Regions from separate parts of the Burkholderia sp. NRF60-BP8 genome, predicted to be linked through region 1. Evidence: riboswitches for the same ligand, from Rfam matches in the RefSeq annotation. Region 1 holds a riboswitch; each other region holds the start of a gene.

Region 1 (6,064 bases):
GCTGGCCGAGGCTGCCGGGCGGCTTGGTCTTGTGGTCGATCACATGTTGCAGGCGCGTGCGCAGCGCGTCGTCGAGCGGCGCGATCGCGGGCGGGAAACAGGTCGGAGTCGTCATCGGGGAGCCGTGTCGTGGGCGCGGCAGGCGCCGCGCATCGGAAAAATCGGAACGGAAAGGGTCATTGTCGCGCAGGCCATGCCGGCAGCAGCGCATCGCGGCCGTTCTCGCGGATCAGCACGAGCGGATAGCCGAACGCGTCGCTCGCGCGCTCGGGCGTCAGCACGTCGTGCACGGGGCCGGCCCACGCATGGCCGCGGCCGTCGAGCAACAGCGCATGCGTCGCGAAACGTCGCGCGAGGTTCAGGTCGTGACACGAAAACATCACCGTGCGCGGGCCTGCCGCGAGCCACGCGGCCAACGCGGTCAGGCAGTCGATCTGGTGATGCAGGTCGAGATGCGCGAGCGGCTCGTCGAGCAGCATCAGCGGCGCATCCTGGCACAGCGTCGCGGCCAGCGCGACCCGCTGCCGCTCGCCGCCCGACAGCGACATCACGTCGCGCGACGCGAGCGCGCTCAGGTCGAACGTCGCGAGCGCATCGCGCGCGGCCGTGCGGTCGCCGTCGCGCTCCCAGCCCCAGCCGCCGAGATACGGAAAGCGGTTCAGCAGCACCGTATCGAACACGGTCGCGCTGAACGCATCGTGCAATTGCTGCGGCATCAGCGCGCGGCGCTGCGCGAGTTGCCCGGGACGCCACGCGGCAAGCGGCCGGCCGTCGATCTCGACGTGTCCGCCGGCCGGCGGCTGCAATCCCGCGAGCGTGGCGAGCAGCGTCGTCTTGCCCGCGCCGTTCGGTCCGGCGACACACCAGATCTCGCCGGGGCGGAACGCCTGCGTGAAGCGCTCGAGCAGCGTGCGCGCGCCGGCCTTCAGCGTCAGCTCGACGGCCCTGTAGCGCATGTCGCCGGCAGCGGCGTGCGGTGCGGCGGCGCCCGTCATCGCATCGGTCTCCTCAGCAACATCCACAGGAACACCGGCACGCCGATCAACGCGGTCATCGCGCCCACCGGCAATTGCGCGGGCGCGATCGCGGTGCGCGCCAGCAGGTCGGCCGCCATCACGCCGCCGCCGCCCGCAAGCATCGCGGCCGGCAGCAGCATCCGCTGGTCGTTGCCGAACGCGAGCCGCAACCCATGCGGCACGACGAGCCCGACGAAGCCGATCGTACCGGCCGTCGTCACGGCGGCCGCGGCGGCCAGCGACGCGACGAGATAGATCCGCACGCGCAGGCGTGCGACCGGCACGCCGAGCGCGAGCGCGGTCGCGTCGCCGCGCAGCAGCACGTTCAGTTGCGGCGCGGCCGGCAGCGCGACGCATGCGCTCAGCAACAGCGCGCCCCACGCGAACCACGGCGCCGTCGCGCCGTTCAGGTCGCCCGTCAGCCAGAAGATGATGCCGCGCAGCCGCGCGTCGGGCGCGAGCGACAGCAACAGCGTGACGAGCGCGCCCCACCCCGCCGCGATCACGACGCCCGTGAGCAGCAGCCGCGGCGAGGCGTCGCGCGATTCGCCGCGCCACAGCTCGCGCCTCGCGAGCCCGAGCACGAGCGCGACCGAGACGAGCGAACCGGCGAACGCCGACGCGTCGACGAGCCACCACGCGCCGCCCGCGATCATCGCGACGAGCGCGAAGCCGGCCGCGCCGCCGGACACGCCGAGCACGTACGGCTCCGCGAGCGGATTGCGCAGCAGCACCTGCAACAGCGCACCGGCCAGCGCGAGCAGCGCGCCGCACGCGAAACCCGCGAGCGCGCGCGGCAGGCGCAGCGTCCGGACGATATCGGCGAACAGGGTATCGCCGCCGTGCGGCACGAGCGACGCGAGCGCCTGCCACGGCGACATCGGCACGCTGCCGATCGACAGCGACGCGACGAACAGCAGCGCGACCGCGGCGGCCAGCGCGGCCCAGATCGCGGCGGCGCGCGCGGCGCTCATGCCGCGCCCGGCCGCGCGCACGACGCGCGGCACATCCGCTTGCGGGAGCCGGCCGGGCGCGACGGCGGCGCGTGGCGGACGATTGGGGTCGGCATCGAAGAAACGTTCCGTGAACCGTTGCGCGTCCCGCTTCCCCGCAGGCCGCGTGTCATGGAGCCCGTGCGGGCTCCCCGTCTCGGCCGGTATCCGGGCTGGCGGCGGTCCGGCTCGCCTTCCCGCGCGATGACGCGCAGTGGCCCGCGCCCGCATGCGACTGCATGCGAAACGCGCCCGAGCCGGCCTGCGTCACGCGACGCGGCCGCTTACCGTTGCGGGGGCAGCGCAGGTCGGCGCGCTCCTGGAGCCCGCACCCTGCTTCCCGTTTAACCGCGCGTCCTGCGCGCGAGCACCGAGGCGGCGCCAGTTTAGGAGCCGGTCGCGCGAGCGTCAAGGAAGCGTCCGGACCCGCGCGGGACGCGCCTATTCGCGGCAAGAAGCAGGGGTGTTACGACTGGAAACGTTACAGATGTCGGATTGCGCGTTATTCCGCGCTAAAATGCTGGGTCTTTAGAGGACGCAGCAAATGCTCAACGAACTCGAAACCCTATCTCAAAATATTGGCCGTCTGATTTCGCTGAACAAGCGCTATCACTCGGAACGGCTCGCGCTCGAGGAGCAGGTCGCGCAATTGCGCGCGGAAGCGGACACGGTCCGCGCGGAGCTCGCGCAGCTGCGCGACGAACGCAATGCGCTCGCGGCCGAGCGCGACACGTTGTCGGCGAAGATCGACGACGCCCAGGTGAAACTGAACGCGATTCTCGAAAAGCTGCCGCGCTCGAAGGGCGCGGAGCAAGCCGACAACCAGCTCGACCTGCTGGATGCGCAGGCGCGCACGGATGGCGATGACACGGCCAGCCACGGAGAACATGCATGAGCACCAAGCAGATCGAAGTCTCGATTCTCGGTCAGCCCTATCGGCTCGCCTGTTCGGCCGAGACCGAAGCGGCGCTGCTCGAAGCGGTCGCGCGCGTCGACGCCGAAATGTCGAAAATCCGCTCGAACAGCTCGGTGCGCGGCACCGATCGCATCGCGGTGATGGCGGCGCTGTCGCTCGCATCGGAATTGCTGCGGCTGCAAACGAGCGTGCGGCATGGTGAAGCGTTTCCGGCGGAGGAAATCCGTCGTACAATGCACCAGATGAACGAACAGCTCGGCGCGGTGCTCGCACAGCACGAGACGCAGTAACGTTTCAAACGATGCGTCGATTCCCCTTGATCTCGACGGTCAACGGTGGTCAAATTGGCGCATCGAATCACAGTTCAGTCAGCTTCCCTGCCTGGTTCGCCAAGGTCATATATTCCTTGAACCAATGCCATGTGCACGGTTGCGGAAATTTGTAGCACGGGCGCGCGCGTCACTCTGTCTGATGTACCCGAAGTGCTGCTAACTGCGACCAATTCTGAACCTCAGGTTCAGGATGCCGGCCTAGCGGCCAAGGTGGGGGCCTATCCAACGGCATCGGGCAAGTCCCGGTGCCGTTTTCTTTTGTAGCAGCCTTTTCTGCGTCGACCACGACCATGCAATACTGGCTGATGAAGTCCGAACCGGACGAAGCAAGCATCGACGATCTCGCCGACGCACCGCAGCGCTCGCTGCCGTGGACGGGTGTGCGCAACTATCAGGCGCGCAATTTCATGCGCGACACGATGAAGATCGGCGACGGCGTGCTGTTCTATCACTCGAGCTGCCCCGAGCCGGGCATCGCCGGGCTCGCCGAAGTCTCGTCGACGCCCTACCCCGATCCCACGCAGTTCGATCCGAAAAGCCCCTATTACGACCCGAAATCGACGCAGGAAGCGCCACGCTGGCTGCTCGTCGACGTGCGCTTCGTGAAGAAGTCTCCGCTCGTGCCGCTCGCCACGCTGCGCGAGCACGACGAACTCGCCGACATGCGCGTGCTCGCGCGCGGCAACCGGCTGTCGATCACGCCCGTCACGCGTGCGGAATGGCGATTCATCACCGAAAAGCTGATGAAGTAGGCGCGCGCCAAAGGTCAAATCCGGTCAGTACGCGCGACCGTAACGGAACTCGCGGCACTGTCGCGCAGCCTAAGCAACCACTGCCGGCCGAACGGGCCGGCCGTCGTTTTTTCGTTGCGCGGTACGCCCGCGTCGCGCACGCGTAACCCGCGTGCGCGCCCTCGCACAAGGAATCCAACAATGACCAAGAAATCCGCACTCGCGCTGTCGCTCGCCCTCGCCGCCGCCGTTCCCGTCGCGCTGACGCTCGCGTCGCCCGCCGCGCACGCCCAGGCGGTGAACCCGCACTTTCCGGAGCCGGCCGGCGTGCTGTCGCTTTCGTCGCAGGCCAGTGCCGACGTGCCGCAGGACATCATCCACATCACGCTGTTCTACGAGCAGCAGGCCAAGGATCCGGGCAGCCTCACCGCGCAGCTGAACCAGCGCGCGGACGCGGCCCTGTCGCAGGCGAAGGGCGTGTCGGGCGTCACCGCGCACACGGGCGCGTTCTCCGTGTATCCGAGCACCGATCGCGACGGGAAGATCTCCGCATGGCGCGGCCGCACCGAGGTCGCGCTCGAATCGCGCGATTTCGCCGCGGCGTCGAAGCTGGCGGGCCAGTTGTCGAACCTGATGCAGGTCGCGAACGTCGAGTTCTCGCTGTCGCCGGAAGCGCAGCGCACGGCCGAGCAGAAGCTCACGACCGAAGCGATCAAGTCGTTCCGCGCCCGCGCGGACGAAGCCGCGAAGGCGTTCGGCTACAGCAGCTACACGATCCGCGACGTGAACGTCGGCAGCGGCCGCAACGTGCAGCCGTACCCGCGCATGATGGCGATGGCCGCGGCGCCGATGGACAGCGCGAAGATGAGCGCGCCGATCGCGGTCGAAGGCGGCAAGGCCACCGTGTCGGTCACCGTCAACGGCTCCGTGCAGATGAAGTAACGCGCATCGCGCGGCTGCAGGAAACGAAAAACGCCGGCCCGAGGGCCGGCGTTTTTTTATGCGCGTCCGGGTATCGATGCACGCGCCGATCGCGTATGCATCGATACCGCGTCATGCAGCCACGTCACGCAGCCGCATTCGCGTTCGCCGCGCGGCGGCGATACGCCCAGACCATCAACGCGATCCCCGCGAGAATCATCGGCAGCGACAGCCACTGCCCCATCGACAGGCCGAGCGCGAGCAGCCCGAGGAAGTCGTCCGGCTCGCGCGCAAACTCGACCGTGAAACGCGCGAGGCCATAACCGATCAGGAACAGCGCGGATATCGCACCCATCGGCCGCGGCTTGCGCGCGAACAAGAACAGCACGAAGAACAGCGCGATCCCCTCGAGCGCGATTTCATAGAGCTGCGAAGGATGGCGCGGCAGCATCTGGTATTGCATGAACACGTCGGCGAGATGCCACTTCTCGACGAGCTCCGGATGTTTCGGCAACCAGGCCGCGTCGTCGCGCATCGCGCCCGGGAACAGCATCGCCCAAGGCGCCGTCGGATCGGTCACGCGGCCCCACAGTTCGCCGTTGATGAAGTTGCCGAGACGCCCGGCCGCCAGCCCCGTCGGCACCATCGGCGCGACGAAATCGGTGACCTGGAGCCAGTGCCGCTTGCGCTGCCACGCGAACAGCATCATCGCGAGCGTCACGCCGAGGAAGCCGCCGTGAAACGACATGCCGCCTTCCCACACCTTGAACACGTCGAGCGGATGCGAGAAGTAGAAACCGGCCTTGTAGAACAGCACGTAGCCGAGCCGGCCGCCGAGCACGGTGCCGAGCACGCCGTAGAACATCATGTCGTCGATGTCCTTCGCGGTCCAGCCCTGCGCCGCGACATGCGGCAGCTTCAGGCGGATCCGGCCGACGACGATCGCCGCGATGAAGCCGACGAGATACATGAGGCCGTACCAGCGCACGGCCAGCGGCCCGAGATGGATCGCAACGGGGTCGAAATTCGGGTGAATGATCATGGATTAGCGAAGAAGTTTTCGAATACGGTACGGCCGTCGCACGCGCGCAGCACCGCGCGTTGGACGGCGCCCGCACGCCATCGTTCACGTCATGCGGCAAGACCCTGCGCGCGC
Region 2 (5,227 bases), 900 kb from region 1:
CGCGTCGAAGTGCTGAAGGGACCGGCCGCGGCGCTGTACGGGCGCGGCAGCGGCGGCGGCGTCATCAACCGGATCACCAAGCAGCCGTTGCCGGAAAACTTCGGACATGTGTCGGCGGCGACCGGAAGTTACGGACGGCTCGGCGCATCGGTCGATCTCAACCGGATGCTGTCGAGCGCATGGAGCATGCGGCTCAATGCGGGCCGCGAACACGCAGGCAGCTTCCGCGACCACGTCGACGGCACGCGCCAGTACGTCGCGCCGTCGATCAAATGGCAGGACGCACGGCGAAGCTGGCTGCTGCAGTTCGAATACGACACGTACCAACGCGTGCCCGATCGCGGCATGCCGGCGCCGGTCGCCGCGATCGACGCGGCCGGCAGGCCGATCGCGTTCTCGCTGCCGTCCGCGCCGCGCGCGACCTTCTTCGGCGCGGCGGACCGCGACACCGTCCGCGACAAGAACATGAACGGGCGCTCGGTCGTCACGTACGTGCTCGACGGCGACTGGACACTGCGCCATACACTGGGCGTGCTGGATTTGCACAGCACCTTCGACAATACCTACGTCACGCAAAGCTACGTCACGAAGCCGCGCGACTACCGGCGCGTGCAACGTGCGCGCTATCTGCAGGACATGACGCATCTCAACGTGCAGACCGGCGTCGAATTGAGCGGCAAAGTCGCGACCGGGCCCGGCTTGCATCACCTGCTGTTCGGCATCGAATACGGCTGGCAGAAACGCAGCCCGACGCTCTGGCAGGCCGATGCGGCGCCGGTCCCGATCACCGGACCGGATCGTCTCGCGCCGGCCGGCGCGGCGCCGCGCCCGTATGCGATGAACCGCCATCGCGTCAGCGACTACGCGATCTTCGCGCAGGATCGCATCGACCTCGGGCGAGCGTGGAAACTGCTCGGCGGCCTGCGCGCGGAACGCTTCGACGTCGATTCGACCAACGCGCTGAACGGGCTGCATGCGCGGCGCACGACGACGGCATGGAGCCCGCGGCTCGGCGTCGTGTGGTCGCCGGTTGGCGCGCACAGCGTGTATGCGTCGTACAGCAAGAGCTTCGCGCCGGTCGGCGGCGACCTGATCGGCATCACGCCGGACGCGCGCGGCAACGCCAACGATCTCGGCCCGCAATACAACCGCCAGTACGAGATCGGCGTGAAAAGCGACTGGCGCGATGGCGCACTGAGCACGACGCTCGCACTGTTCCAGCTCGATCTGTACAACCGCCGCGTCGCCGATCCGGTTCGGCCCGGGTTCTTCGACCTCAACGGCCTCGAGCGCAATCGCGGCCTGGAACTGGGCGTCGCCGGCCGGCTCGCGGGCGACTGGTTCGTTCGCGGCGGCATCGGCTGGCAACACGCACGGGTGGTCGACGCCGAGCCGAAGTACGCGGGCAAGCGGTCGGCGGGTGTGTCCGGGTCGAACGGCAGCCTGTTCGTCGGCCATGCGCCGCTGCGCGGATTTTTCGCCGAACTCGGGCTGGTGTACGAAGGGGCGCGTTACGCCGATCGCGACAACCTGCTCGAACTGCCCGCATACGTCCGCTGGGACGGCAAGGCCGGATATCGCACGCGCGACCTCGAGGTGACGCTGGCGGCCGTCAACCTGACCGATCGCGACTATTACGCGAATGCGACGGGCCTCGCGCAGATCATGCCCGGTTCGCCACGCACGTTCACGCTGACGGCGGCGTACAAGTTCTGACCTCGCGGGCCGCGCCGACGCCTCGCGCGACCGGTCCGCCGGGCAGCTCGCGCTTGGCACGCCTGTGCTATCGTATGCGCCGCGTTCGGTGCTCGCATGCGCATTCCGCGCATGCAGTTAAACGGGAAACAGGAGGCGGATGTCCGCCCGGCCTGTGCTGTCCCCGCAACGGTACGCCGCCCGCGCAACGCGCTTTTTTCGCACGTGCGCCCAGGCCGCCCGCGATGCCACTGCCCTTCGACCGGGCGGGAAGGCTGCGGTCTGGCAAGCGGCCAGCCCGGATACCGGCCGACGCAAGGGGCGAGCGCGATGCTCGCCGAACGCCCGGTCCGCGGGGGACGGATGGGGTGCGCATTCCACCCGCGTTCGCGCGGGTTTCGCCCGATCCGTCATGCACTGCCTGCTCGCCGGCCGCCGATGCGCCGCCCGCCTTCCCTGTTCCACTGTGTCGACACGGTGCGCGCCGTGCCGCGCGCGATGAGCCGCGCATGGCTCGTCGGCGCGGGCCCCGGCGACGCCGATCTGCTGACGCTCCGAGCCGTGCGCGCGATCGGCGCGGCCGACGTGCTGCTCGTCGACGATCTCGTGAACCCCGACGTGCTGCGCCATGCGCGCGCCGACGCGCTGATCGAGCACGTCGGCAAGCGTGGCGGCCATGCGTCGACGCCGCAGGCGGCGATCGTCGCCGCGCTGCTCGCGCACCTGCGCGCGGGCCGCAGCGTCGCGCGGCTCAAGGGCGGCGATCCGTTCGTGTTCGGCCGCGGCGGCGAGGAACTGGTCGCACTCGGCGCGGCGGGCTTTCCGGTGGAAGTCGTCAACGGCGTCACCGCGGGTATCGCCGCGCCGGCCGCGCTCGGCATCCCGGTCACGCACCGTGGCGACGCGCAGGGCGTGATCTTCGTCACCGGCCACGGCGCGGGAGCCGACGAGCCCGACTGGCGCGCGCTCGCGGCCACGCGCATGACGATCGTGATCTACATGGGCATCCGTCGCCTCGACGCAATTGCCGCGGCGCTGCGCGACGGCGGCCTGCCCGGCGATACGCCGTGCGCGGCGATCGAGAACGCCACGCGCCCCGAACAGCGCCACCTGCTCGCGACGCTCGATACGCTCGTCGAGCGTGTCGGTGCGGCCGGTATCGGTTCGCCGGCGATCGTCGTGATCGGCCGCGTCGCGGCGCTCGCCGACGATCCGGCGGTGCGTGCGGCGCTCGGCGGTTGCGCATGATGCGCGTCGCGCTCGGCATCGGCTTTCGCGCGGGCGTCACGGCCGCGCAACTCGATGCCGCGATCCGCGCCGCGCTCGCGCGCTACCCGGCCGCCGAACCGGCGCTCGTCGCGACGCTCGCCGACAAGGCACGCGCCCGGGCGCTGCGCACGCTGTGCGCACGCCGTGGCTGGCCGCTCGTCGCATTCGATGCGGCGCAACTCGCGAGCCGTCCGGAACTGGCCGCGAGCGGCCCGTCCGGCGCCGCGCTGGCGCGCTTCGGCATCGCGGGCGTGGCCGAGCCGTGCGCGCAGCTCGCCGCGCCGCACGGCCGGCTGCTCGGCCCCAAATCCATCCGGGACGGCGTGACGGTCGCGCTCGCCGGCCCGCTCTGAACCCGTTGTTTCGCTTTCGACAGGACGATTCCCGATGAAGACCGATTCCGAATCCCATCAGCGGATGGCCGAACGCCGCCGCGCCGGCCACGAGAAGAAGCAGGCCGCCGCCACGCAGGAAAAGGGCCTGCTGATCGTTCACACCGGCAACGGCAAGGGCAAGAGCACGGCCGCGTTCGGGATGGCCGTGCGCGTGCTCGGCCACGGCATGCGGCTCGGCGTCGTGCAGTTCATCAAGGGGGCGCTGCACACGTCCGAGCGCGACTTCCTCGGCGCGGTCGCGCAATGCGATTTCGTGACGATGGGCGACGGCTATACGTGGAACACGCAGAACCGCGACGCCGATATCGCGACCGCGCGCAAGGGCTGGGACGAGGCGCGCCGGATGATCGACAGCGGCGACTACCGGATGGTGATCCTCGACGAGCTGAACACCGTGCTGAAGTACGAATACCTGCCGCTCGACGAAGTGCTCGCGACGCTCGTCGCGCGTCCGGCGTCGGTGCACGTCGTCGTCACCGGGCGGCACGCGCCCGATGCGCTGATCGATGCGGCCGATCTCGTCACCGAAATGCGGCTCGTCAAGCATCCGTACAAGGAGCAAGGCGTGAAGGCGCAGCGCGGCGTGGAGTTCTGAGCATGCCGGCCTGCCCCGCGCTGTTCGTCAGCGCACCCGCGTCGGGCCAGGGCAAGACGTCGGTGACGGCCGGCCTCGCGCGGCTGCACCGCCGGCTCGGCCGCCGCGTGCGCGTGTTCAAGACCGGCCCCGATTTTCTCGATCCGATGCTGCTCGAACGCGCGAGCGGCGCGAGCGTGCATGCGCTCGACCTCGGAATGGTCGGCGAGGCCGGCTGCCGCGCCCTGCTCGCCGAGGCCGCGCGCGACGCGGACCTGATCCTGATCGAAGGCGTGATGGGGCTGTTCGACGGCACGCCGAGCAGTGCCGATCTCGCGGCCGCGTTCGGCGTGCCGGTCGTCGCGGTGATTTCGGCGAAGGCGATGGCGCAGACGTTCGCGGCGATCGCCTTCGGGCTCGCGCGGTTCCGGCCGGGATTGCCGTTTCACGGCGTGCTGGCCAATCGCGTCGGCTCGGCCCGGCACGCGCAATTGCTGCAACAGGCGTTGCCCGACGAGTTGCGCTGGCTCGGACACGTGCCGGCCGATGCGGGCATCGCGCTGCCGGAGCGGCATCTCGGCCTGCATCGGCCGGCCGATATCGACGATCTCGACGCGCGGCTCGATCGCGCGGCCGACGTGCTCGCGCAGACGGCGCTGGCCGACTTGCCGCCGACCGTCGCGTTCGCGGAACCGGACGCGGCCGCGCCGCTGCCGCGCGCGCTGGCCGGCAAGCGGATCGCGGTGGCGCGCGATGCGGCGTTCTCGTTCATCTATCCGGCCAATCTCGCGCTGCTGGATGCGCTCGGTGCGACGCTGCGATTCTTCTCGCCGCTCGCCGACGAACCCGTGCCCGACGATTGCGATGCGCTGTTTTTGCCGGGCGGCTATCCGGAACTGCATGCGGCGACGCTTGCCGGGAATGCCGCGACCGCGCGGACGATTCGCGCGCATGCGGGAGCCGGCCGGCCGATCGTCGCGGAATGCGGGGGAATGGTTTACCTGTGCGAATCGCTGACCGATGCGGATGGCTCGACGACGCCGATGCTCGGCCTGCTGCCGGGGCATGCGACGATGCAGCGCCGGTTCGCGGCGCTCGGCATGCAGCAGCTCGATACGCGCACCGGGCCGATGCGCGGTCATACGTTCCACTATTCGCGGCTCGCGACGCCGCTGGAACCGGTCGCGCGCGCCGCGCGCCCCGACGGCGCGCGGGACAGCGGCGAAGCCGTCTACCGGAGCAGCGCGATCGTCGCGACGTACATGCACATGTACTGGCCGTCGAATCCGGATGC
Region 3 (6,064 bases), 870 kb from region 1:
ATCATCCGGCGCGGCACCGGGTTGATCGCCGGCTCGCCGACCGGCAGCGTGAGCCCCGCCCGCGTGACCGTGCCGACGCCCGGCCCCGCATGAAAGCGCACGCCGGACGCCGCCGCGAGCGCGACGCGCGCGAAGATCAGCGCGCCGTGCGTGACGTCCGGATCGTCGCCGGCATCCTTGATCGTGCCGGCTTCGGCGCCGTCGGCCGTGGCGCGGCAGAATTCGAGCCGCATCATCACGCGCTGGCCCTTCGGCAGCACGATCTCGACCGCGTCGTCCGCGTGGCCCGCGAGCAGCAGTCGCGCGGCCGCGAGCGACGTCGCGGTCGCGCAACTGCCGGTCGTGTAGCCGAAGCGCAGCGGCGCGGGCTGTTCGGGCGTTTCGTCGCGCATCACGCGTCCGTTGCGTTCGACGGATTCGACGGGGTCGACGAGCCGGCCGTATCGGCCGCGTCGGGCTTGCGCACGTCGTACAGCGTGACCGGCAGCGGTTGTCGCCACGTGTCGAAGCGGCCGAGCGGTTCGGCATGCGCGAGCGACACGCGCGTGAGCGTGCCGCCGTGCACGTCGCGCCACGCGGCGAGCGCCATCTCGCCCTGCAGCGTGACCGCGTTCGCGACGAGCCGCCCGCCGGGTTTCAGCGACGCCCAGCACGCGTCGAGCACGCCGGGCGCCGTCGCGCCGCCGCCGATGAAGATCGCGTCGGGCGCGGCGAGCCCCGCGAGCGCAGCGGGCGCACGGCCCGCGACGAGTTGCAGGCCCGGCACGCCGAGCGTCTCGCGGTTGTGTTCGATGAAGCGCTGCCGCTCCGCATGCCCTTCGATCGCGATCGCCTGGCACGATGGATGCGCGCGCATCCATTCGATGCCGATCGAGCCGCTGCCGGCGCCGACGTCCCACAGCAGTTCGCCGGGCGCGGGCGCGAGTCGCCCGAGCGTCATCGCGCGCAGGTCGCGCTTGGTGAGCTGGCCGTCGTGACGGTACGCGTCGTCGGGCAGGCCGGGCGTGAGCGCGCGGCGCGGTGCGTCGGGGCCCGCCTGACAGTCGAGCGCGACGAGATTGAGCGCGGCGGCTTCGTCGACGTTCCAGTCTTGCGCGAGGCCATCGATCCGTCGCTCGAGCGGGCCGCCGAGGTGTTCGAACACGCTGACGCGCGTCGGCCCGAAACCGCGGGCGGCGAGTTCGGCCGCGACGGCGGCCGGCGTGCGGCCGTCGGCGCTCAGCACGAACAGGCGCCGGCCCGGCAGCAGATGGCGCGCCAGCGTCGCGAGCGGCCGCCCGACGAGCGAGACCGCGCCCACGTCCTGCAGCGCCCAGCCGAGGCGCGCGGCCGCGAGCGACAGCGACGACGGCGCGGGCAGCACGCGCCATTCGTCGGGAGAAAGCACACGGGCGAGCGTCGCGCCGACGCCGAACAGCATCGGGTCGCCGCTCGCGAGCACGCACACGGGCGCGCCGCGGCGTGCGAGCAGCCCCGACAGGTCGAACGGCGACGGCCATGCTTCGCGCGTCGCGCGCAGCCGTGCGGGCAGCATGTCGAGATGCCGTTTCGCGCCGACCACGCGCGTCGCGTCGAGCAGCGCGCGCCGCGCGTGGCGTCCGAGCCCCGCGTAACCGTCGTCGCCGATGCCCACTACCGTCAGCCACGCCGTCATCCACCCTTCCCCATCGTTCGATTTCATCGTGTCGCCGCGCGGCCCCGAAAGCGCCGATGCGGCCGTCCGCATGGCGAAAAACGGCATGGTACCGTGTTCCACTCCGCGTTTCATCCGGCCGCCCGCTCGCCCCCGGGCATTGCCTGCGCCGCCCGCCGCGAACGGCCAGCCGGTCGCGAATCGCGGCCGAAATCGGGTATCCTACGGCCGTTCGTTCGCCGGTGCCCTTCGGGGCCGAAGAGGGAACACAGGGCGCACCGCGCGCCGCTGTGGCTGCCCCCGCAACTGTAGACAGCGAGCCGATCCCCCCTCATGCCACTGGTTTCACCGGGAAGGCCGGGAGCCGGCGCCGACCTGTCAGCCAGGAGACCTGCCGGCCAGAAAGTGCGTGCGTGCCAGTCGGCGTCGGGCGGGGTGTACCGATGCGTTGGCCGCGGCGCCACACTGTTGCGCTATCCCGTTGAGTTCCGTTCCCGATTCGATTCCTGCGTCGTCCGTCGTGCGCCCGTCGGCCTGCCCGGGGCTCGTGCGCGTGGTCGCGGCCGCCGACGGCGGGCTGTGCCGGATCAAGCTGCCGGGCGGCCGGCTCGACGCGCGCCAGGCGCGCGCGATCGCCGCCGCCGCGCGCCTGTACGGCTCCGGCGCGATCGATGCGACCAATCGCGCGAATCTCCAGCTGCGCGGCATTCGCGACGGCGCGGCCGATGCGCTGGCGCGCGCGTTGCTCGATGCGGGGCTCGGCCCGCGCGCAAGCGCCGACGACGCCACCATCGTCAATGCGGCCGCGCTCGCGGCGAGCGACGACGTCCGCAACGTGATGTTGAGCCCGCTCGCCGGGCACGACCCCGCCGCACTCGTCGATAGTTACGCGCTCGCCGTGCCGCTGCTCGACATGCTCGCGAGCGAGCCGCGTCGCGGCGAATTGTCGCCGAAATTCTCGATTCAGCTCGACGGCGGCGAAACGGTCGCGGCGCTCGATCATCAGCACGACATCTGGCTGGCCGCGTGGCGCCGCGGCGACGGCGCGGTACGCCTGGCGGCGGGGCTGGCCGGCTGTCCGCCGGTGGCGCACGGCGATCGGCCCGCTTCGGTCGACGTGTCCGTCGATCAGGGCGTGGCACTGGTTCGCGCGCTGCTGCTCGCGTTCCTCGATCTCGCGCCGGCCGACGTCACGCGGATGCGCGCATTGCTTGCGACGTGCGGCGAGCCCACGCTGCTCGCGCGCGCGCAACACTACCTGCCCTTCCCGCTCGCGGCCGATCCGGCGCTTGCCGGCTGGCGGCGCACGCGCGTCGACCCAGCGCTGCGTTTCGGCGCCCGCCCGTCGCGCGACACGGCGCGTTGCAGCGTCGGCGCGCAATTCGCGCTCGGGCGGCTCGACGCGACGCAACTGGAGCGGCTCGCCGTACTGGCCGAAGCCGACGGCGACGGCACGCTGTCGATGACGCCGTGGCAAGGCGTGTTCGTGCACGGCGTGCCGAACGAGCGCGCGGCTGCGATGCGCGACGCACTCGCGTCGCTCGGCCTCGTGTGCGCGTCGTCCGACCCGCTGGCCGCGCTCGTCGCCTGCACCGGCAGCACGGGCTGCGCGAAAGCGCGCGCCGACACGAAACACGACGCGCGCGCACTCGCCGCGCGCGTCGGCCATCCGCTCGACGTGCATCTGACCGGTTGCGAGCGCCACTGCGCGCTGCCGCACCCGGCCACCCATACGCTCGTCGCGGTGGCGCCCGCGCATTACGACCTTTACCGGCGCGACGCGGCCGCGGGCTTCGGCGCCCCACTCGCGCGCCATCTGACGATTGATCAGGCCGCGGTCCGACTCATGGACGCGCGGCACAGCCAGGACACCACCGATGCTTGACTACATTCGCGACGGGCAGGAAATCTACCGCCAGTCGTTCGCGACGATCCGCGCCGAGGCCGACCTGTCGCGGGTTCCGCCCGATCTCGAGAAACTCGCGGTGCGCGTGATCCACGCGTGCGGGATGGTCGACGTCGTGTACGACCTGCGCTTCTCGGCCGGTGCCGGTGCGGCCGGCCGCGCGGCGCTCGCGGCCGGCGCGCCGATCCTGTGCGACGCGAGGATGGTCGCCGAAGGCATCACGCGCGCGCGGCTGCCGGCGGCCAATCGCGTGATCTGCACGCTCGGCGAGCCGGAGGTGCCCGACCTCGCACGGCACCTCGGCAACACGCGTTCGGCCGCCGCGCTCGAACTGTGGCGCCCGCATCTCGCGGGCAGCGTCGTCGCGATCGGCAACGCGCCGACCGCGCTGTTCCACCTGCTCGACATGATCGACGCCGGCGCGCCACGCCCCGCGCTGATCCTCGGTTTCCCGGTCGGCTTCATCGGCGCGGCCGAATCGAAGGCGATGCTCGATGCCGACAGCCGCGGCGTGCCGTACGTCGCGCTGCTCGGCCGGCGCGGCGGCAGCGCGATGGCCGCTGCCGCGGTCAATGCGCTGGCGACGGAGGTCGAATGACGCGCGCGCACGGACGGCTGTTCGGGGTCGGCGTCGGCCCCGGCGATCCCGAACTGATGACGATCAAGGCGCTGCGCGTGCTGCAGGCGGCGCCCGTGGTCGCGTATTTCGTCGCGAAAGGCAAGAAAGGCAATGCGTACGGCATCGTCGAAGCGCACCTGCTCGACGGGCAGACGCAATTGCCGCTCGTCTATCCGGTGACGACCGAGGCGCTGCCGCCGCCGCTGTGCTACGAGACGGTGATCGCCGATTTCTACGACACCGCGGCCGAGATCGTCGCGGCGCACCTCGATGCGGGCCGCGACGTCGCGGTGATCTGCGAGGGCGACCCGTTCTTCTACGGCTCGTACATGTACCTGCACGACCGCCTCGCGCCGTGTTACGACACCGAGGTGATCCCCGGCGTGTGCGCGATGCTCGGCGGCACGGCGGTGCTCGGCCAGCCGCTCGTCTATCGCAACCAGAGCCTGTCGGTGCTGTCGGGCGTGCTGCCCGAGCACGAGCTGCGCGAGCGGCTCGCGCGCGCCGATGCGGCGGTCGTGATGAAGCTCGGCCGCAACTTCGACAAGGTGCGGCGCGTGCTCGACGAACTCGGGCTCGCGAAGCGCGCGCTGTACGTCGAGCGCGCGACGATGGCGAACCAGCGCATCGTGCCGCTCGACGAGGTCGATCCGATGGCGTCGCCGTATTTCTCGCTGCTCGTCGTGCCGGGGGAAAAATGGCAAGGATGACGACGGCGCCCGCGATCGTGATTCTCGGCGCGAGCGCGCTCGATACCGCGCAACGCATCCAGATGCGTTACCCGGGCGCCCGTGTGCACGGGCTCGCGTCGCGCGTCGACGCCGACGTGCCGTTCGACGAACTCGGCACGCACCTGCGCGAACTGTATGCGCGCGGCTTGCCGATCGTCGCGCTGTGCGCGGCCGGCATCGTGATCCGCTGCCTCGCGCCCGCGCTCGCCGACAAGGGCGTCGAGCCGCCGGTGCTCGCGGTCGCGGAAGACGGTTCGGCCGTCGTGCCGCTGCTCGGCGGGCTGACGGGCGTCAACGCGATCGCGCGCGAAATCGCCGAATGCGTCGGCGTCGCGCCCGCGATCACGACGAGCGGCGAACTGCGCTTCGGCGCGTGCGTGCTCAATCCGCCCGAAGGCTATGCGCTCGCCGATCTCGCGCAGGGCAAGCGCTTCGTGTCCGACCTGCTCGCGGGCGCGTCGACGCGCGTCGACGGCGCCGCGCCGTGGCTCGACGACGTCGCGCTGCCCCGTGATGCCGCAGCCGCGCACGCGATTCGCGTGACGCCCGACGCGTGGCGTGGCGCGCGCGACGAACTCGTGATTCATCCGCGCAGCGTGGTGGTCGGCGTCGCCGCTCATGCCGTGCATGCCGACGAAGCGCTGGCCGCGCGCGTCGCAGCCACGCTCGACGAACAGGGTCTCGCCCGGCTGGCGCTCGCGGCCATCGTCGCGCCCGCATCGGCGATCGGCGACGCCGCACTGGAAGCAGCGGCGAGCACGCTCGACGTGCCGCTGCGCTTCGTCGATAGCGACAGCGACCGCGATACGCCCGCCGACGCCGCCACGCTGCTCGCTCGCGCATTGCGCGTTCCCCACACGCTGCGTGAAGAATCGAACGGCCTCGCGTGCGCGGTCGCGTCGCATCCGGTCGATCCCGCGACGCTCGGCCGCGCGCGCGGCCGCCTGACGGTGCTCGGTCTCGGCCCGGGCGGCGGCGCGTGGCTCACGCCGGCCGCACGCGCAGCGCTCGCGGACGCGACCGACATCCTCGGCTATACGACCTACGTGAACATGGCCGGCCCGTTCCGGGCCGACCAGCGCGTGCACGGCACCGACAATCGCGAGGAAATGCAGCGCGCGCGCCATGCGTTCGAACTGGCGGCCGAGGGCCGCCGCGTCGCGGTCGTGTCGTCG

What was found. A riboswitch is a leader RNA that binds a small molecule or an ion and turns the genes downstream of it on or off. The one in region 1 is predicted to bind cobalamin.
Region 2: another riboswitch for cobalamin. It lies ahead of cobA (uroporphyrinogen-III C-methyltransferase); the one in region 1 lies ahead of WS54_RS25825 (FecCD family ABC transporter permease).
Region 3: another riboswitch for cobalamin. It lies ahead of cobG (precorrin-3B synthase); the one in region 1 lies ahead of WS54_RS25825 (FecCD family ABC transporter permease).

What each region holds. Positions count from the first base shown of each region.
Region 1 covers NZ_CP013373.1:2,654,123-2,660,186, forward strand. The annotation lists gene cobT (nicotinate-nucleotide--dimethylbenzimidazole phosphoribosyltransferase) at 1-115, opposite strand, end outside; gene WS54_RS25820 (ABC transporter ATP-binding protein) at 177-995, opposite strand; gene WS54_RS25825 (FecCD family ABC transporter permease) at 992-1,990, opposite strand; cobalamin riboswitch at 2,151-2,398, opposite strand; gene WS54_RS25830 (ATPase) at 2,553-2,903, shown strand; gene WS54_RS25835 (cell division protein ZapA) at 2,900-3,214, shown strand; RNA gene ssrS (6S RNA) at 3,296-3,477, shown strand; gene WS54_RS25845 (EVE domain-containing protein) at 3,547-4,008, shown strand; gene WS54_RS25850 (SIMPL domain-containing protein) at 4,189-4,929, shown strand; gene lgt (prolipoprotein diacylglyceryl transferase) at 5,054-5,950, opposite strand; gene WS54_RS25860 (LysR substrate-binding domain-containing protein) at 6,040-6,064, opposite strand, start outside.
Region 2 covers NZ_CP013373.1:1,758,047-1,763,273, reverse strand. The annotation lists gene WS54_RS21535 (TonB-dependent receptor) at 1-1,716, shown strand, start outside; cobalamin riboswitch at 1,785-2,023, shown strand; gene cobA (uroporphyrinogen-III C-methyltransferase) at 2,134-2,943, shown strand; gene WS54_RS21525 (cobalamin biosynthesis protein) at 2,940-3,317, shown strand; gene cobO (cob(I)yrinic acid a,c-diamide adenosyltransferase) at 3,352-3,954, shown strand; gene WS54_RS21515 (cobyrinate a,c-diamide synthase) at 3,957-5,227, shown strand, end outside.
Region 3 covers NZ_CP013373.1:1,780,801-1,786,864, reverse strand. The annotation lists gene WS54_RS21640 (cobalt-precorrin-5B (C(1))-methyltransferase) at 1-392, opposite strand, end outside; gene WS54_RS21635 (bifunctional cobalt-precorrin-7 (C(5))-methyltransferase/cobalt-precorrin-6B (C(15))-methyltransferase) at 392-1,654, opposite strand; cobalamin riboswitch at 1,857-2,046, shown strand; gene cobG (precorrin-3B synthase) at 2,154-3,518, shown strand; gene WS54_RS21625 (precorrin-8X methylmutase) at 3,511-4,137, shown strand; gene WS54_RS21620 (precorrin-2 C(20)-methyltransferase) at 4,134-4,868, shown strand; gene cobJ (precorrin-3B C(17)-methyltransferase) at 4,865-6,064, shown strand, end outside.